Aureimonas sp. SA4125: one gene and its partner. The protein of the gene in region 1 interacts with the protein of each later gene in a pairwise test. Links are inferred from orthologs where the notes say so. Each region holds a gene or a part of one and is shown on either strand. Other genes may lie near its edges.

Region 1 (8,775 bases):
CGGGATCGCGTCGCCGTTCGGCAGGCGCACGCCCGATGTGGTGCCGTTCCAGGTGAAGACGACGTCGCGATCGAAATCCACGGTGGCGAAGTCGACGATGTCGCCATAGCCGGCTTCGAGGGTGCGGACATCGGCCAGCTTCAACTGCTTCACCGCATCGGTGACCCAGCCGGCGCCAAACGATTCCCAGGCGACGAGGTCGACGCCGCGGGCGCCGAGCAGCGACCACATGGCCATCTCGACCGCGCCGGTATCCGACGCCGGGACGATGGCGATGCGGTAGTCGGCGGGCACGCCGAGGATCTCGCGCGTCTCGTCGATCGCCTGTTGAAGCTTGGATTTTCCGATCTTGGCGCGATGCGAACGCCCGAGCGCGGCATCTTGGAGCGCGTCGAGCGACCAGCCGGGTCGCTTGGCGCAGGGGCCGGAGGAGAATCGGGGATTTTGCGGACGCAGGTCCGGCTTTGCGGCAGTCGCCATATGGCTATCCTCACAGATAGATTGCATCCCGTTGGGGGGATGTGTCCCATCCATGGGGCTAGGCTTCCCTCGGCTTCGGGTCAAGCGACAATTTTGTATCGGTCGTTTCGCAGCAAGGTCGACACACGACAAGGCCGGCGGGATCGCTCCCGCCGGCCTCGTCGTTTCAGTGTGGCACCAGCGCCTAGAACAGCGAGTAGCGCAGGCCAGCTTGGATGGTGTGGCGATCGAAGCCCTCGTCCTTGCCCTGTGCGCCCGACGCGCCGAAGCCGGCCGTGTAGCTGTCGAAGGCGAACATGTCGCCCTCGTCGACATTGACGTAGCGATAGCCGACGTCGACCTTCAGGCTGCGCGTCAGGTCGTAGGACGCGCCGGCCATCAGGGCGTAGGCGAAGCGCCAGTCGGAAGCACCGGCATGGGTCGCGCTGTAGGCCAGGGCTCCCTCGGCGCCGTCGACGACGCTGTAGGACGAGTTGGTGAAATCGTCGTACTTGACGTGCACGGCACCGACGCCGGCGCCGACATAGGGTGTGAACCCGGCGAAGGTGCCGAGGTCGACATAGGCGTTGGCCATCAGCTCCCAGGCCGAGACCTTCGAGGTGTCCTTGGAGCGGCAGGTCGCGTCGGTGATGGCATTGCCATAGCAGTCGATGCCGAAGCCGCCCTCGTCGGTGCCGCTGACGTCGGCCTTCCAGTAATGCGCGGTCAGGTCGCCACGGAAGTAGTCGGTGAACTGATAGCCGAAACCGACCCCGACATTGGCGCCGGCTTCGATTTCGAAGCCGTCATAGTCCTGGTCGTCATAGATCGGGTCGATCCCGCATCCGCCGGGACAACCGACCGGGCCGAAGGTCCGGTAGCCGGCGTCGAGATCGCTCTTGAAGTCGTAGGAGACGTCGCCGCGCAGGTACCAGCCGGATCCGACCTCGACCGGGACAATCTCCGGAACCTCCTCATAGATCGGCTCGATAATGTCAGCCGCCAAGGAGGCATGGGAGACGGCCACCAGGGCGGCCACGCTCAGCAACAGGGATTTGACAACAGTCTTCATTGCCTTGGCTCTTCCTTCGATGAACATTTTGTCAATGGGCGGAGAATTGCGATCTCGAAAGCACTCTGTGGTAGAAACGTTAAGCAACGATTAACTGTGTCTGTTAACGTTAACATTTTCTCGCGCCCTGTCGCTCTGTGTTGCACGAGGGAGGCACGGCCGCGGCAATGCATTGCCGCACGCCGGCAGCCATGCTTGCCACGACGATCATTTCATCGTGGAGAATGCTCGCTCTTGCTGGGACGAGGCTTACCGGTAAGACGACAATCCGCCGGAATGCGCATCGCCATAGGACGTCGCGCCGAATTCGTAGCGAAGACCGGCCCGCACGGAGTGGAGATTGAGGCCGTCGTCGCGGCCCTGCACGCCGGTCGCCCCAAAGGACGTGTCGGCGGCGTCGTATCCGTAGGCGTCGCCGCCCTCGATGCGGGTATAGCGGTACCCGGCATCGAGTTTCAGCTGTCCGGTGATATCCACGGTCGCGCCGGCCATCAGCGAGGAAGCAAAGCGCCAGCTCGACTGTCCCTCGTGCACGCCCGTATACGGGCAGCTGTAGGGAGCACCGCAGACCTGATCCTCTGTGACGTCCTCGTATTTCACGTGGGCCGCGCCGATGCCGGCTCCGATATAGGGATTGATCCGGCCGAACTGGCCGATGTCGACATAGGCATTGGCCATGGCCGTCCAGACCGAGGCCTTGGTCGATGCCTTCAGGTCGCACGCCGCGTCAAACGGCAGTGCAAGGCCGTTCGGATCGGTCTGCACCATGAAGGGGCAAGGCGTCTCGCCTTCGACATTGGTCCTGAGGAAATCGACCGTCGCGTCCGTGCGCAGCTGATCGGTGAAGCGGTAGCCGATACCGCCGCCAAAGCTCGCGGTGCTGTCGAGGTTGAAGGTGTCGTAGTCATAGGTGTCGTCGATGCCCTCGACACCCGGGAACTGGTTCCAGAAATCCCACTCGCCCGAAGCCTTGCCCTTGAAGACGTAGCCGACATCGCCGCGCAGATACCAACCCGAGGTGGAAACCGGCAGCGGCGCTGGCGCCTCGTAGACCGGCTCGATCAGATCGGCGGCCCGGACGCTGGCCGTCCCCGACAGAAGTGCCGCGACGATCGCAGCCGATACTGAATACCTGGACAATGTCTTGATCCCCGCTGAGGCCCGGCTGCGCACGAGCAACCGTTCAACGAAGACGGTAAAAAAACTTGGTTAATAAACAGTTGAGTTCAGGGGCCGGTTACGTTTAGGCAGCTGCCTGCTTCAATGCACCAATGATGTCGTCGACGACGCTGCCGACAAGAACCGGATCGTCGCCTTCGGCCATGACCCGGATCAGGGGCTCGGTGCCGGACGGGCGAATGACGAGCCGTCCGTGATTGCCGAGACGTGCGCGACCAGAACTGATGGCCGTCTGCACCTGCGTCCTCTCGAGCGGCTCGCCGCCGGAAAAGCGGACGTTCTTCAGAATCTGCGGCACCGGCTCGAACTTGCGGCAGACCTCGGACACGAGGCCACGGGACTTGCGCACCACGGCCAGGATCTGCAGGGCCGAGATCAGCCCATCACCGGTCGTGCCGTAGTCGGACAGGATGATGTGCCCCGACTGCTCGCCGCCGACATTGTAGCCGTGCTCGCGCATGTGCTCGACGACGTGGCGGTCGCCGACCTTGGTCCGGGCGAGCTGCAGGCCGCGGTCGCCGAGGAAGCGTTCGAGGCCGAGATTGGACATGATCGTGGCGACGATGCCCCCGGCGGCCAGACGTCCGTCCTCGGCCCAGGATTCGGCAATGACGGCCATCAGCTGATCGCCGTCGACGATGTCGCCATTCTCGTCGACGATGATGAGGCGGTCGGCGTCGCCGTCGAGAGCGATGCCGATGTCGGCGCGCACTTCCCTGACCTTCGCCGACAATGCAGCGGGGCTGGTCGAGCCGCAATTCAGGTTGATGTTCGTGCCGTTCGGCTCAACACCGATACGGATCACCTCGGCGCCGAGCTCCCACAGGACTTCAGGCGCCACCTTGTAGGCCGCGCCATTCGCGCAATCGATGACGATGCGCAGGCCATCCAGCGTCAGCGTCTTCGGCAAGGTGCGCTTGGCGAATTCGATGTAGCGGTCGCGGCCGCCGTCGTCATAGCGCTTGGCGCGGCCGAGCCGGTCACCCATGACGAGGCGCGAGGACATGTCTTCGCCGACCAGCTGCTCGATCTGCAGCTCCACCTCGTCCGACAGCTTATAGCCGTCGGGCCCGAAAAGCTTGATGCCGTTGTCCTCGAAGGGATTGTGCGAGGCGGAAATCATGACGCCGAGATCGGCTCGCATCGACCGGGTGAGCATGGCGACGGCGGGCGTCGGCATCGGGCCGAGCATCAGAACGTCCATGCCGACCGACGTGAAGCCGGCGCAGAGGGCCGGTTCGATCATGTAGCCGGACAGTCGCGTGTCTTTGCCGATCACCACCCGGTGGCGGTAGTCGCCGCGCCTGAAGGCGATACCGGCCGCCATGCCGACCTTCATCGCGATCTCGGCATTCATCGGATAGGTGTTGGCGGTGCCCCGGATGCCGTCGGTGCCGAAGAATTTTCTGCTCATGGCAATCCCTTGAGAACATCATCTGGCCAGGCCCGAACGGCCCCATAGTGCGCAGAGCATGCCCCAAAAAGTAAAAAAGAATGTCAGCGAGACATCAGATGTCCCCGGCGACGACGCAAAACCCACCGCATAACGAAAAGGCGGCCCGAGCGGGCCGCCTTCGTCACGTCGCGGGATATCCTGTCAGATCGACGGCTGCGGCTCGAGCGGGCTGTCGGGAGCCCCCTTGGGACGCGGCGACGAGCCCGTCTTCGGCACGGCCGAGCCGCGCGAGGGCGGCGTGTCGTCGCCCATGTCGCGGGCGAGCGTCTTGCCGGCGATGAGGTCGCGGACTTCGTCGCCCGACAGCGTCTCGAATTCGAGCAGGCCCTTGGCGACGATGTGCAGTTCGTCGAGATGATCGTTCAGGATCTTGCGCGCCTTGTTCTCGGCCGCTTCGATGATGCCGCGAACCTCGGAGTCGATCATCCGCGAGGTGTCCTCGGACATGTTCTGCTGCTGCGAGACGGAATGCCCGAGGAAGACCTCCTCCTGGTTCTGCCGATAGCGCAGGCGGCCGAGCTTCTCGCTCATGCCGTATTCCATCACCATGGCGCGGGCCATGTTCGTCGCCTGCTGAATGTCGTTGGAGGCGCCGGTGGTCACGTTGTCGAGACCGTAGATGATCTCTTCCGCGGCGCGGCCGCCGAAGATCATGGCGAGGCGCGCCTCCATCTCGTTCTTGCGCATGCCGTACCGGTCACGCTCCGGCAGATTCATGGTGACGCCCAGCGCCCGGCCACGCGGAATGATCGTCACCTTGTGCAGCGGGTCGTTGAAAGGCTCGTGGATGCCGACCAGGGCATGGCCGGCTTCGTGATAGGCGGTCAGCGCCTTCTCGTCCTCGGTCATGGCCATCGAGCGGCGCTCGGCGCCCATCATCACCTTGTCCTTGGCATCCTCGAATTCGAGCATGGTGACGAGGCGCTTGGAACGGCGGGCGGCCATCAGCGCCGCCTCGTTGACGAGGTTGGCAAGATCGGCGCCGGAAAAGCCAGGCGTGCCGCGCGCGATGGTGCGCAGATCGACGTTCGGTGCCAGCGGGACGTTGCGGACATGAACCTTCAGGATCTTCTCGCGGCCGCCGACATCCGGGTTCGAGACCATGACCTGGCGATCGAACCGGCCCGGACGCAGCAGCGCAGGGTCGAGCACGTCGGGACGGTTGGTCGCGGCGATGATGATGATGCCCTCGTTCGGCTCGAAGCCGTCCATTTCGACGAGCAGCTGGTTCAGCGTCTGCTCGCGCTCGTCATTGCCGCCGCCGAGACCGGCGCCGCGATGGCGGCCGACGGCATCGATTTCGTCGATGAAGATGATGCAGGGACTGTTCTTCTTGGCCTGCTCGAACATGTCGCGCACGCGGCTCGCGCCGACGCCGACGAACATCTCGACGAAGTCGGAACCGGAGATCGTGAAGAAGGGCACGTTCGCCTCACCCGCGACCGAGCGAGCGAGCAGCGTCTTGCCGGTACCGGGAGGGCCGACGAGCAGGACGCCGCGCGGGATCTTGCCGCCGAGGCGCTGGAACTTCTGCGGCTCGCGCAGGAATTCGACGATCTCTTCCAGATCCTGCTTGGCCTCGTCCACGCCGGCAACGTCCGCAAAGGTCACGCGACCATGTGCCTCGGTCAGGAGCTTGGCCTTGGACTTGCCAAAACCCATCGCCTTGCCGCCGGCACCACCCTGCATCTGGCGCATCAGGAAGATCCAGACGCCGAGGATGAGGAGGATCGGACCGAAGGACAGGATCATCGACCAGAGCGGATTGGAGTTGTCGCTCGGCGGGCTCGCCGTGATCGAGACGTTCTTGCCCTCGAGGCGCTCGATCAGGTTCGCGTCCTGCGGAGCATAGGTCTGGAAGGGCGTCGAGGCGTCCGTATAGGAGCCGCTGATCTGCTGTCCCTGGATCGTCACGGCGCGAACACGGCCGGCGTCGACATCGCTGAGGAACTTGGAATAGGGAACGCTGGTCGCGCCCTGCGTCTGCGCGCCGTTGGAAAACAGCTGGAATACCGCGACGATCAGCAGACCGATAATCGCCCACAGCGCAATATTGCGAAAATTCTGGTTCATTTGAGGTCCTGACATCCGCGTCGTGGGCAATTGGAATATTGCCGCAACGGCTAGAGCGAAGATAGGTGCATGCTCACGGCTTGCCAACTGCATCGGGCGCATTTGCGGCGATTTGCGCACCCACCGGTTAACCCCCGGTGGCGGCATGGCGGCCGCATCCCCCCTGCGCTCCCGGCATGTCCGTGGGAAGATCGGCAAAAAGACGCCAGGACAGGCGCTCCCGAATCACCAGATCGTGCAGGCCGGGCCCGAGTTTGCGGTGAAGACAGGCGGGCGCCGCAACCGGCCGGCCCGCGACATCGATCGCGACGGGCAGCGTCCGCTCGGTCGCGTTGCCGAGACCGAGACGGCCCAGCGGCACCAGCGATACGGCTGCCTCGTCAGCCCTGCCCACAGCGCTCAAGACCGTGAACCGGCTGTCGAAGACGGTCGGGCCGCCGGGGACGATCGCGGCGGGTGGCGGCCCGGCGCGACCATATTCGCGCGCAAAGACCAGCATCTGCGTTCCGGCAACGCTTGCGCCGCCGAGCGTCGCCGCGACAGGGCGTCCGATGCCGCCTTGAAGCCTTTCGAGCAGGCGCGCCGTCGCGCCATGGGCTGGCGGATAGTCGCCGGCGCCGACGACGCGCAGGACGCGACCGACGAGGTCGATCGCCGTCTCGCCGCCGATATCGGCAAGTGCGCTGCGATCGAGACGGAGCGTTCCGAGCGGGCAAAGAGAGAACTGCCCACTCGCCTGCAGGCGGGCCAAAGCCGCGGCGAGCCGTTGGTCGGCCGCATCGCGCGTCGCGGCATGACCGGCAATCGCCTGGAGGACGGCGGCCCGGTCGAAACCCCTCTCGGCAAGGACATGGCGCAGGCGGGCACGGTCGAAGCGGGGATCGCGATTGCTCGGATCGTCGACGGGGTCGAGGCCGCACACGGCAGCCTTCAGCGCCGCGCCGGGGATATCGAGAAAGGGGCGCAGCAGGACGAGCCCCGGCGCCAGGGCGCGCTCAGCCCGCATTCCGGCAAGACCGCGATTGCCGGCCTGCCTGGCGGCGGCCAGAAAATGCGTCTCGATCTGGTCGTCCTGGTGATGGCCGGTCATGACCGCCGCGGCACCCACTTCCCGCGCGGCCTCGGCAAGAAGCGCATATCGTCCCGCGCGCGCCCTGCCCTGGAGATTTCCCCCAGGATTGGCACCGGTCCAGCGGCGAACGAGGTGGGGGAGACCGAGGTCGGCCGCGGCCTTTCCGACGGCCAGGGCTTCCGCCGACGATTCTGGGCGAAGGGCGTGATCGATCGTGACGACGTGGAAGGCGAGATCGGCTCGGCGGGCGCCGAGGGTCGCGGCTGCCCGCATCAGCGCCAGCGAGTCCGGCCCGCCGGAAACGGCAAGAACGACCCCCTGCGGTCCCGGGCCCAGAAGCGACAGACTTCGCCGCAGAGAGCCGTCGAGGCGGGCGGCGGCGGAGCCAAGCGTCAGCAGTTGCTGGCGGCCGCTTCCGCCTGCAGCTTCTTCTTCACGTTGGCGCTCATCTGCGGATAGCGCTTGGCGACTTCCTTGAAGGTGACGCAGGCCGTGTCGCGGTTGTCGAGCTTGGCGAGCGACATGCCGAGCTTCAGCATCATCTCCGGCGCCTTCGGGCTCTTCGGGTGGGTCTTCTGCGCGGTCAGGAAGACCTCGGCGGCATCGGTGTATTTCGCCTGCTGGAACAGACTTTCGCCGAGCCAGTACTGGGCATCCGGGGCATCCGCCGCATCGGGATAGGTGTCGGCATACTGGCGGAAGGCGTTCTCGGCGAGATTGTAGTCGCCGGCGAGCATGTAATTGTAGGCAAGGCCGTAGAGTTCGCCCTCGCTGCCGGGCTTGATCGAGGCGACGGTGGTCGACCCGGCCGCCGGTGCCGCCGGAGGCGTTGCCCCCGATGTGCCAAGGCCGGTGGTGTCGAGACCCCCGCTGAGGAGACCGCCGATCTCGTCGCCGCTGCCGGCGGTGGGCGCGGAGGTCGAGGCCACCGTGTCGGAAGCGGCCGGAGCAGTGGAGGGCAGTCCAGCGGTGGCGGTGGGTGCCGCGGCAGGGGCCGGTGCGGCCTCGGTCCTCTTTTCGCCTTTTCCTTCCAAATCCTGGAAACGGAACTCGTTGTCCTCCTGCGTCTTGCGCAGCTGTTCCTGCAGCTGCAGCACCTGGAAGGACAGTTCCTCGAGCTTGCCGTTCAGCCGGCGGTTGTCCTCTTCCAGCTGGTTGATGCGCTGCACCGGATCGCTCGCCTGGGCGTAAAGCACCGGTGCGTCGACGCGTGCGGCAGGGGCGGCTGGAGCTGCGCGATGGGGCGCGGACATCGTGCCGAAGTCGAGGGGCAGCTTCAGGGCGTGGGCCGGAAGGGCGGCCGTCATCAGGACCGCCGCAGTCGCCATGAAGCGGGTCAGGGTCAGCATCGTCATGGGCAATTCGTCCTCTCTCGTCCGCCACCGAGGGCCTCTGCGCCCTCTCCTTACGCGGGCGGACGCTCGCAGGCCAGCATGGGCAATGCAGTGCGGCCAAAGTGTGCCC
Region 2 (8,833 bases), 2.4 Mb from region 1 along the record:
TCGACGAGACCCGCGCCAACCGTCTGGTGATCGAGGACGGACATCTCACCGGCACGGTCGCCGAGCCGATCCTCGGCCGGGAAGCGAAGATCGAAGCCCTCCGCGAGATCGCCGCGGCGCGCGGCCTCGGCGTGCGCGATGCGCTGGCGGTTGGCGACGGAGCCAACGATCTGGGAATGATCGGCATCGCCGGAACCGGCGTCGCGATCCACGCCAAGCCGAGCGTCGCGGCCGCGGCACCCTTCCGCATCGACCACGGCGACCTCACCGCGCTCCTGTTCATGCAAGGCTACGGCACCGCCGACATCGTCAGATGATCTTCCAGACCGCGAACAGGAACCTGCTCGTCCTTGGCTGACAGCCCCCGCAGGGGATGGCTGTGCCGAGGCGATCGGCGCCGATCACCGGCGTGACCGGATTGGAAAACTCAGCCGAGCGTCCCCCTTCCGACGATCGTCCTCAGTCGGAAGATCGTCCTCAGTCGATCGGGACGACGACGAATCGCAGCTCGCCGCCGGACGAGGCCAGAAGCAGGAGAGCGTTCTTGCGCCCGGCCGATTTCAGCTCGGCGATCTTCTTCTCGACGTCCGCGGCCTTGCCGACCTTTTCCTGCGCGACTTCCTTGATGACCGTGCCGGGCTCGATGCCCTTCTCGGCAGCGCCCGAAACCGGATTGACCGCGGTGACGACGACGCCGGCGACGTCTGCGCCGAGGGAATACGTGGTCCTTGCCTCCGCGTCGATATCGGCGATCGTCATCCCGAGAGTCTCGATGCCGGCGACCTTGGCGGCTCCGGGCTGCTCCGGCGTGGTCGGCGCTTCTTCCGACTCGGTCATCAGCTTCTCGCCGTCCTCCAGCCGCCCGAGCGTCACGTCGACATCGACCTCCTGCGTCGGATCGGTGGTCTTTGCTTCCTTGCGCAGCAGCTTGACCGCCACCTTCTTGCCGACCGGCGTCTCGGCGACGATGCGCGGCAGATCGCGCGACGTGGCGATCTCCTGGCCATCGAAGCTGACGATCACGTCCCCGACGCGCAGCAACCCGTTGTCGGACGGACCGCCCGGAACGACGCCCATGACCAGTGCGCCCTTGGCCGCGGGAAGACCGAGGCCCTCGGCGATCTCCTCGCTGACTTCCTGAAGCCGTATGCCCAGCCAGCCGCGGCGCGTCTCGCCGAATTCGCGCAGTTGATCGATGACGTTGGTCGCAATCTCGGACGGAATGGAAAAGCCGATGCCGATCGAGCCGCCGGTCGGCGAGATGATCGCCGTGTTGATGCCGACGACGTCGCCGTTCATGTCGAACAGCGGGCCGCCTGAATTGCCGCGATTGATGGCCGCGTCGGTCTGGATGAAATTGTCGTAGGGTCCGGCATTGATGTTGCGGCCACGCGCCGAGACGATGCCGACGGTGACCGAGCCGCCGAGGCCGAACGGATTGCCGATGGCCATGACCCAGTCGCCGATGCGCAGCTTTTCGGACTCGCCGAACTTTACCGACTTCAGCGGTGTTTTCGGCTCGACCTTGAGGACGGCGATATCCGTCTTCGTATCGACGCCGACGAGCTCGGCGGTCAACTTCGATCCATCGGCGAAATTGGCGGTGATCTCGTCGGCATCGGCGATGACGTGGTTGTTGGTGATGATGAAGCCGGCGGGGTCGATGACGAAGCCCGAACCCAGCGACTGCACCTTTCGAGACCCCGAACCGTTGTCGTCCTTCAGGAGATCGTCGAAGAAGTCCTGGAGAGGCGAGCCTTCCGGCGCCTCCAGCGGCGGGATCCCGCGCCCCGCAGCCTCGATCGTCTGCGAAGTCGAGATGTTCACGACCGCGTCGAGCAGGCCTTCGGCGACGTCGGCAACCGATGCCGGTCCGCGGGACGTCGGCCCGGATATCGCAGGCACGCCCGGCGCAGTCGGATCGACGGTCGTCGCCGGCGGAACCTGCGGCGCGATGACCTGGCCTTCCGGCGGCGGTTCGATCACCCCCTGGGCGGCGGCGGAGACAATCCCCATGAGGAGCATGCCACCGGCGACAGCGACGGACGACATTCGGCGGCGCGGAGCGGACATCATATTTTCCCGTGACTGAACGCCCGCGCAAACCGTGCGGGCAAGATGCCGTCGATCACGTCCCGGCTCCGCCAAGGCAAACCGAAAGCTGAGCCGAAATCAAGCAGATTGCGTTGCGCTGATGCGAAGGTGATCGCAACGCACAACAAAAAGGAGCACCGGCTTTCACCGGTGCTCCTCGATCGTGGCCTCTTTGTGCCGCGGGCCGAAAACGGCTTTACTGCGTTGGCGCGGGCACCGCGGCAGGTGTTTCCACCGGCGCGGCAGGCGCGGGTTCGGCGGTCGCCTCGGGCAGACCCGCGGGAGCGGCGGTGTCAGGCGTTGCCGGAGTCACCTCCTCCGCGGCGTCAGCCGGCGCAGGGGCTGCATCGGGTGCCGCGTCAGGCGCGGCAGGGGCCGCATCGACAGGCGTGGGCGATGCCACCGATGCCATGGCGCCGGCGGCTCCGTCGTTCTTGAAGTACTGGAAGAACTCCGAGTCCGGGCTCACCACCATCGTCGGCCCGCTTGCACCGAGCGCATTCTTGTAGGCCTGCATCGAGCGGAAGAACTCGAAGAACTCGCTGTTCCGGCCGTAGGAATTGGCCAGCGTCGCATTGCGTTCGGCCTGGCCCTCGCCCTGCAGCACCGCCGCATCGCGGCGCGCTCCGGCGACGAGTTCGGAAGCCTCGCGCTCGGTTGCCGCGCGGATCTGCCGCGCCGCGACCTGACCGTCGGCACGCAGTCTCTCCGCTTCGGTCAGACGCTCGGCGGCCATGCGCCGATAGGTATTCTCGGACACTTCCGACGTGAGATCCGTCCGGCTGATCCGAATATCTTCCAGACTGATGCCGAGAGCAGAGGCTTCCGGCCGCACCTGGTCACGGATCTCCACCATCATTTCCGCACGCGCCGCCGACAGCGCCGCATCGAAGCTGCGCTGGCCGTAGGTCGCACGAATGGCCGAGTTGAAGCGCGTCAGGAGACGCTGTTCAGCGACCTCGAGGCTGCCGCCCTGGACGCCATTCCGGAACTTCCGGGCGTCCTCGATGCGGTAGACCATGAAGGCATCGACCACATAGCGCGCGCCGCCCGAGACCTGGACTTCCAGATCGATGATGTCGGAACGCAGCAGCCGGTCCGGCAGCATCTGCACCGAATCGGCATTGGCGAAGGTGAAGGGCAGCTTCACGTAGAGGCCGGGCTCGGTCACCACGCGCTGGATCTGTCCGAACCTCAGCACCACGGCCTGTTCGCGTTCGTTGACGACGAAAAGCGAGTTCCAGATGAAGAACAGGGCGGCGACGGCGATGATTAGCACCGCATAGAAACGCTGGCTCATCAGTTGGTCCCCTGGTCTGCGGTGGGCGTCGTGACGGTGCGACCGGTCTGGTCGGCAGCACGGTTGGTAGCCGCGGTCGCGTTGGCGGCGGGCTGGCCCTGAAGGCTGCCGAGCGGCAGGTAGGGAACCACGCCCTGCTGACTGACGGCGCCGTCCACCAGAACCTTCTTGGAGTCGCCGTAGACACCTTCCATCGTCTCGAGGAAGAGTCGGCGACGGGTGATCTCGGGTGCCTTCTCGTACTCGTCGAGGATGTCGGCGAAGCGACGCGATTCACCCTCGGCGTCCTGGATCAGGCGGTTCTTCTCCGCCGCTGCGTCTTCGCGAATCTGCAGAGCCTCACCACGCGCCTGGCCGAGCTGCTGATTGCGGTAGAGGCTGGCTTCCTCGACGAACCGGATCTGGTCCTGTCCCGCACGCTGCACTTCCTCGAAGGCCGTCGCGACCTGCTCCGGCGGCGCCGCATCCTCGATCGAAACGCCGGAAATCCGGATGCCCGCGCCGTAGCGATCGAGCGCGTCCTGGATGATCGCCCGCACCGATTCGGCAATGCCGGCGCGGTTGTCGCGGAACACCTCGTCGACGGGACGACGACCGACGACCTCGCGCATGGCGCTCTCGGAGACCTGCCGCAGCATGCCCTGGGGGTCGTCGACGTTGAAGAGATAGTCCTGCGGCCGGTCGATGCGGTAGAGCACCGAGAACTGCACGTTGACGATGTTCTGGTCGCCCGAGAGCATCAGGCCGGCGGCGTTGCTTCCGCCAGCTTCACCGCCCGCGCGGCCGATGGCGAGCTGGTTTTCCACCGCCGGGACGGTGGCGAAGGTTTCGAGCGGCCAGAGGGTGAAGTTCAGTCCCTCGCTGGCCAGCTGCTCGCGCGGCTTGCCGAGAAATATCTTCACGCCGTATTCGCCGGGTTGTACCATATGGATGGCGTTGAAGGCCCAGATCACGGCCAGAAGAATAAGGACAAGTCCGCCGAGGGCAAAGCCGCCGCCGCTGCCCCCGCTGCCGGGACCACCGCGGCCGCCGCCGCCGCCCCCGCCTGGAATAGCCCGGCGCAGACGATCCTGGCCGCGCCTGAGGATTTCCTCCAGATCGGGTGACGTGTTGCCGCCGGGACGCGGGCCTTGTGGTCCTTGTCCCCAAGGCCCGCCGCCATTCCCGCCGCCGCCGCTTTTCCAGCCACCGCCGCCACCCGTCTGATTACTCCAGGGCATGCATGTCCTCTCGCCTGATATCATGAAGCGGGAAAGCGGCCACGTGTCGCGCTCGGTCCCCTAGGGTCCTCTTATAGGAATTGGGTTTCCGGCTTTCAACGCGTGCCAGGCAATTAGGCGCATCGCCGTCACATCTGCGGCGAATTTGCGCGGCTATGGATAAAATCCAGCCTCCGCGACGGCGCAACCGACGTTTTCTTTACGGCGTGCTGCGCCGGTCATAGGTGACGAAGCGGCTGGCTACGCTGTCGCGCTCCCCCGCCGGAACGGCCTGCGCGGCAACGACCTCCCAATCGGCGGGATCGATCGCCGGAAACCGGGCGTCGCCCAAGGGTTCACAGGCGGCATGCGTCACGTAGAGACGGTCGGTGCAGGGCAGGAACAGCGCATAGATTTCGGCACCGCCGGCAATCACGATTTCGGCGGCGCCCCGTGCTTCGGCAAAGTGGGTTGCCAGCGCCAACGCTTCCTGCGGCGACGACACGCGATGGGCGCCTGGCAGAGGCAGGGCGCTCGCGCGGGTCAAGACGATGGAATCGCGCCCGTCGAGAGCGCGCCCGATCGATTCGAACGTCTTGCGCCCCATGATCATCGGCTTACCCATGGTCAGCCGGCGATAGCGCCCGAGATCGGTCGACAGCGACCAGGGCATGGCGCCGTCCCGCCCGATTACCCGGTTCTCGGCCATGGCGACGACGCAGACCAGCCGCGTCACGAAGCGTGTCCGCGGCTCGAACGCCGGCAGGCTATCCCTCGTCTCCGCATTCTCGTGGTCGGACGAGCGTGCAAAAGACGATGCTGAACGGTTTTCGGATGCCGCATTCTGCTCCAGACGTCACACCGATGCACACCCTCACGGCATCACTCCCCATCCCATTTGTGCGATAGTCGGTCGCACAAGGAGGTCGCCGCAGAGGAACGTAAGGCGTGCGGATGTCAGGGGCAATGTTGCGAGAAGGCGGGCCAATCTGTCATCCGCTGCCATTCGTGCCCGAGTTTTCACGGCTTTTCTGTCGCTCGACCGAGCCGGTGATGCGCGGGCAGCCCTGCCCTCAACGATTGGATCGTCTGGCGCGGGCGAAGCGCGTACCCTTACAGGCGCTGCAGCGTAACGGGTGCGCGCAACCTGGCATGATTGACGCTGCGAGAATCTCTTCATTGCCGCTGCGGCTTTGCCGCGATGTCGGCCCCGCCCGCTTCCTCGGAAGGCTTGATTGCCGTAGAGAGCGGCGGCGGACATCTGCTCGCACACGCCCAGGGAGACAGCGCAATTGGATAGGTTCACTAGCGAGCAGCTCGCCGAGATCGAGGCCCTCCGCTCCATTCGGAACGCGACGTCCCGACCCGTTTCGGACGGCCTGGAAGAGGTCCTGCACACACCGTTCCCTGTCCTCGACCATGGGTTCGTGCGGGTCGTCGACTACATGGGCAACGACGACGCGGTCGTGCAGGCGGCTCGGGTCTCCTACGGTCGCGGCACGAAGCGGGTTTCCGAAGACCGCGGCCTCATCAACTACCTGCTCCGCCACTGGCACACGACGCCGTTCGAGATGGCCGAGATCAAGCTCCACGTGAAGCTGCCGATCTTCGTCGCGCGTCAGTGGATCCGCCACCGCATGGCGAGCGTGAACGAGTATTCCGCCCGCTACTCGGTCATGGACAGGGAATTCTACGTTCCCGAACGCGAGCACTTGGCGGCGCAGTCGTCCGTCAACAGGCAGGGACGCGGCGACGTTCTCGAAGGCGCCGAGGCCGACGAGGTCCTGGATCTGCTCCGGCGGGATGCAGAGCGGAACTACGATCACTACGCCGTGATGTTGAACGAGGAGGATGCCGGAACGCATCGGGCCGACCGGGCGGGCCTTGCTCGCGAGCTCGCGCGGATGAACCTCACGCTGAATTTCTATACCCAGTGGTACTGGAAGGCCGACCTGCACAACTTCATGAATTTCCTGCGCCTTCGTGCAGACCCGCACGCCCAGTACGAAATCAGAGCCTATGCGGACGTCATGCTGGGCATCATGGCCCGGTGGGTCCCGATCACCCATGAGGCCTTCCTCGAACACCGCATGGGCGCGGCGACCCTTTCAGCGTCGGCAGTTGCCTTGGTTCGCCGGATGATCGCCGGCGAACGGATCGATCAGTCCAACAGCGGCCTCAGCAAGCGGGAATGGGGCGAACTGGCATCTGTCCTGGGGTTTGACGCCTCGTAAAAGGTCACGCGATCCTGGCGATAGTCGCGATGGAGACGTTTCCTGATGCCCAGTGCGTTTGGGGCCGCGGATCCCGCGTCCGGTGAAGTCCACAGTGCCAGGGGATCGACGACCGCCGCCCAGTGACACGGTCGCCAATCACGAAAGCTGCGCGAGACTGAGAGTTGCAAATTCGAATCCGGCCAGCAATTAGGGAGGAAACGTTCTGGCATCATTCGCCCGGACCCCGCGTACGGAGATGAGATGACCAAGACCGCGACCGTGCCACCTATGTCCTCGGGCATCCCGGGCCTGGACGAAATTCTCCGCGGAGGACTGCCGCCGTCCAACCTGTACATGCTCCAGGGCGCCCCTGGAGCAGGCAAGACGACCGCCGCTCTCCAGTTCCTGCGCGCCGGCGTCGAAGCGGGCGAAAAATGCATCTATGTGAGCCTCTCGCAGACAAAGGCGGAGCTGGAGAGCATCGCCATCTCGCACGGATGGACACTCAAGGGCATCAGGGTCGAGGAGCTGTCCGCTTCGGACACGGTGAGCGGGGCCTCGGACCAGACGATCTTCCAGACGGCGGAACTGCGGCTCGACGAGACGAGGCAGGCGATCGAGCGAGCCATCGAGGAGCACAAGCCACGCCGCCTGGTCTATGATTCCCTGCTCGAGATCCGGCTGATTACGGGCGATTCACCGCGGTTCCGGCGCGAGCTGATCGGCTTCAAGGCTTTTCTTGCCAAGCGCAACGTGGTCGCGCTGCTTCTCGATACGCAGAACGGGGAGGCGATGAACGGCGAGGAGGTCGAGGGCATTGCCCACGGCGTCATCCGCTTCCACAAGTCGCTGGAGGATTACGGCGCCGTCCGGCGGCGCATCGAGGTCAGCAAGATGCGGGGCGTACCGATCGCCGACGGGTACCACGACATGGCGATTCGCGAGGGACACGGCGTCGTCGTCTTCCCGCGCATCATTCCCGGTTCGGCCATCGAGGAGTCCAAGCCGGAGCTCATCAAGTCCGGCGTTGCGATGCTTGATGACATGTTCGGTGGGGGGCAGGAGTCGGGAACCATCACGCTTGTGATCGGCCAATCCGGCACCGGCAAATCCACAATGGCCTCGCTGTATTCGAAGGCGGCCCTGGAACGAGGAGAGAGTGTCGCGCTCTTTCTGTTCGAGGAGCGCCTGGAGACTTTCTTCAGGAGATCCGAGGGCCTCGGCATGAGCCTGCGCCCCTTCCACGAAAGTGGAAAGCTGATCATCCGCGACTTCAATCCGAACGAGATTTCGCCGGGCGAATTCGCACAGGTCGTGCAGGGCATCGTGTCATCCGAAAAGTGCCGCGTGGTCGTGATCGACAGCTTCACCGGGTATCTAAACTCGCTTCCGAACCGCGAGAAGGCGGTGCGGGATATCCAGTCCCTGTTGAAGTATCTGGCGCGGGCCGGCGTTCTCACGATGCTCATCGTCGCCCAGCACGGCCTGTTGGGGCAGAATGTCGCGATCGACGTTGATGTCAGCTTCCTCGGTGACACCGTTTTGCTGTTGCGCATCGCCGAGCACGACGGACGGTTGCGCCGCAATATCACCGTCGTCAAAAAGCGACACGGCCCCCACGACCTCGACGTCCACGAGCTCTTCATCAAGAGCTCCGGCATCAGCGTCGTCCCATACAATCCGCTTCCGGAAACGTGAACGCTCCGGAAAGCGATGACGCTTCGGCGCTGGACCATGTTTTGGTCCTGGCGCCGTATCGCAGCGATTCGGCCTACCTCGCGACGATGCTCCGTGAGCACGACATTCGGGTCGAAACCGCTTCGGGGACCGGGGATCTGGCCAGTCGCCTCTCCGCGTCGCCCGGTGTCCTTCTCCTGACACACGAGGCTCTGACCCCCGCAGTGCTGGCAACCGTTGCCGCCCATCTGGGCAACCAGCAGGCCTGGTCCGAGATGCCGATCATCGTCCTCCTCGATCGCGGCTCGCCTGATACTCGGATCAAGGCCGAGCTCAGCCACGCATGG

The links.
Region 2: the proteins of ftsH (region 1) and hflK interact in binary tests that used the Escherichia coli proteins (3 or more experiments, as listed by UniProt). The link is inferred for Aureimonas sp. SA4125 from one-to-one orthologs.

Annotation. Positions count from the first base shown.
Region 1 is NZ_AP025032.1:842,905-851,679, reverse strand. Bases 3,774-6,690 are described here. They hold ftsH (ATP-dependent zinc metalloprotease FtsH), read right to left. Parts: upstream 6,240-6,690; coding sequence 4,308-6,239; downstream 3,774-4,307. Other genes in these bases: Sa4125_RS03875 (hypothetical protein), read right to left, coding at 6,367-6,690; glmM (phosphoglucosamine mutase), read right to left, coding at 3,774-4,124. Outside these bases: Sa4125_RS03900 (phosphoserine transaminase), read right to left, coding at 1-480; Sa4125_RS03895 (outer membrane beta-barrel protein), read right to left, coding at 665-1,531; Sa4125_RS03890 (outer membrane protein), read right to left, coding at 1,781-2,671; more of glmM, read right to left, coding at 2,775-3,773; more of Sa4125_RS03875, read right to left, coding at 6,691-6,738; Sa4125_RS24130 (hypothetical protein), read left to right, coding at 6,799-7,770; tol-pal system protein YbgF, read right to left, coding at 7,704-8,666. UniProt on the Escherichia coli protein: Acts as a processive, ATP-dependent zinc metallopeptidase for both cytoplasmic and membrane proteins. Plays a role in the quality control of integral membrane proteins.
Region 2 is NZ_AP025032.1:3,230,901-3,239,733, forward strand. The notes cover bases 2,505-5,479. They hold hflK (FtsH protease activity modulator HflK), read right to left. Parts: upstream 4,615-5,479; coding sequence 3,394-4,614; downstream 2,505-3,393. Other genes in these bases: Sa4125_RS15330 (protease modulator HflC), read right to left, coding at 2,505-3,394; Sa4125_RS15340 (dihydrofolate reductase), read right to left, coding at 4,814-5,329. Also shown: phosphoserine phosphatase SerB, read left to right, coding at 1-317; Sa4125_RS15325 (Do family serine endopeptidase), read right to left, coding at 478-2,073; more of Sa4125_RS15330, read right to left, coding at 2,291-2,504; thyX (FAD-dependent thymidylate synthase), read left to right, coding at 5,886-6,827; Sa4125_RS15350 (ATPase domain-containing protein), read left to right, coding at 7,071-8,507; Sa4125_RS15355 (sensor histidine kinase), read left to right, coding at 8,594-8,833.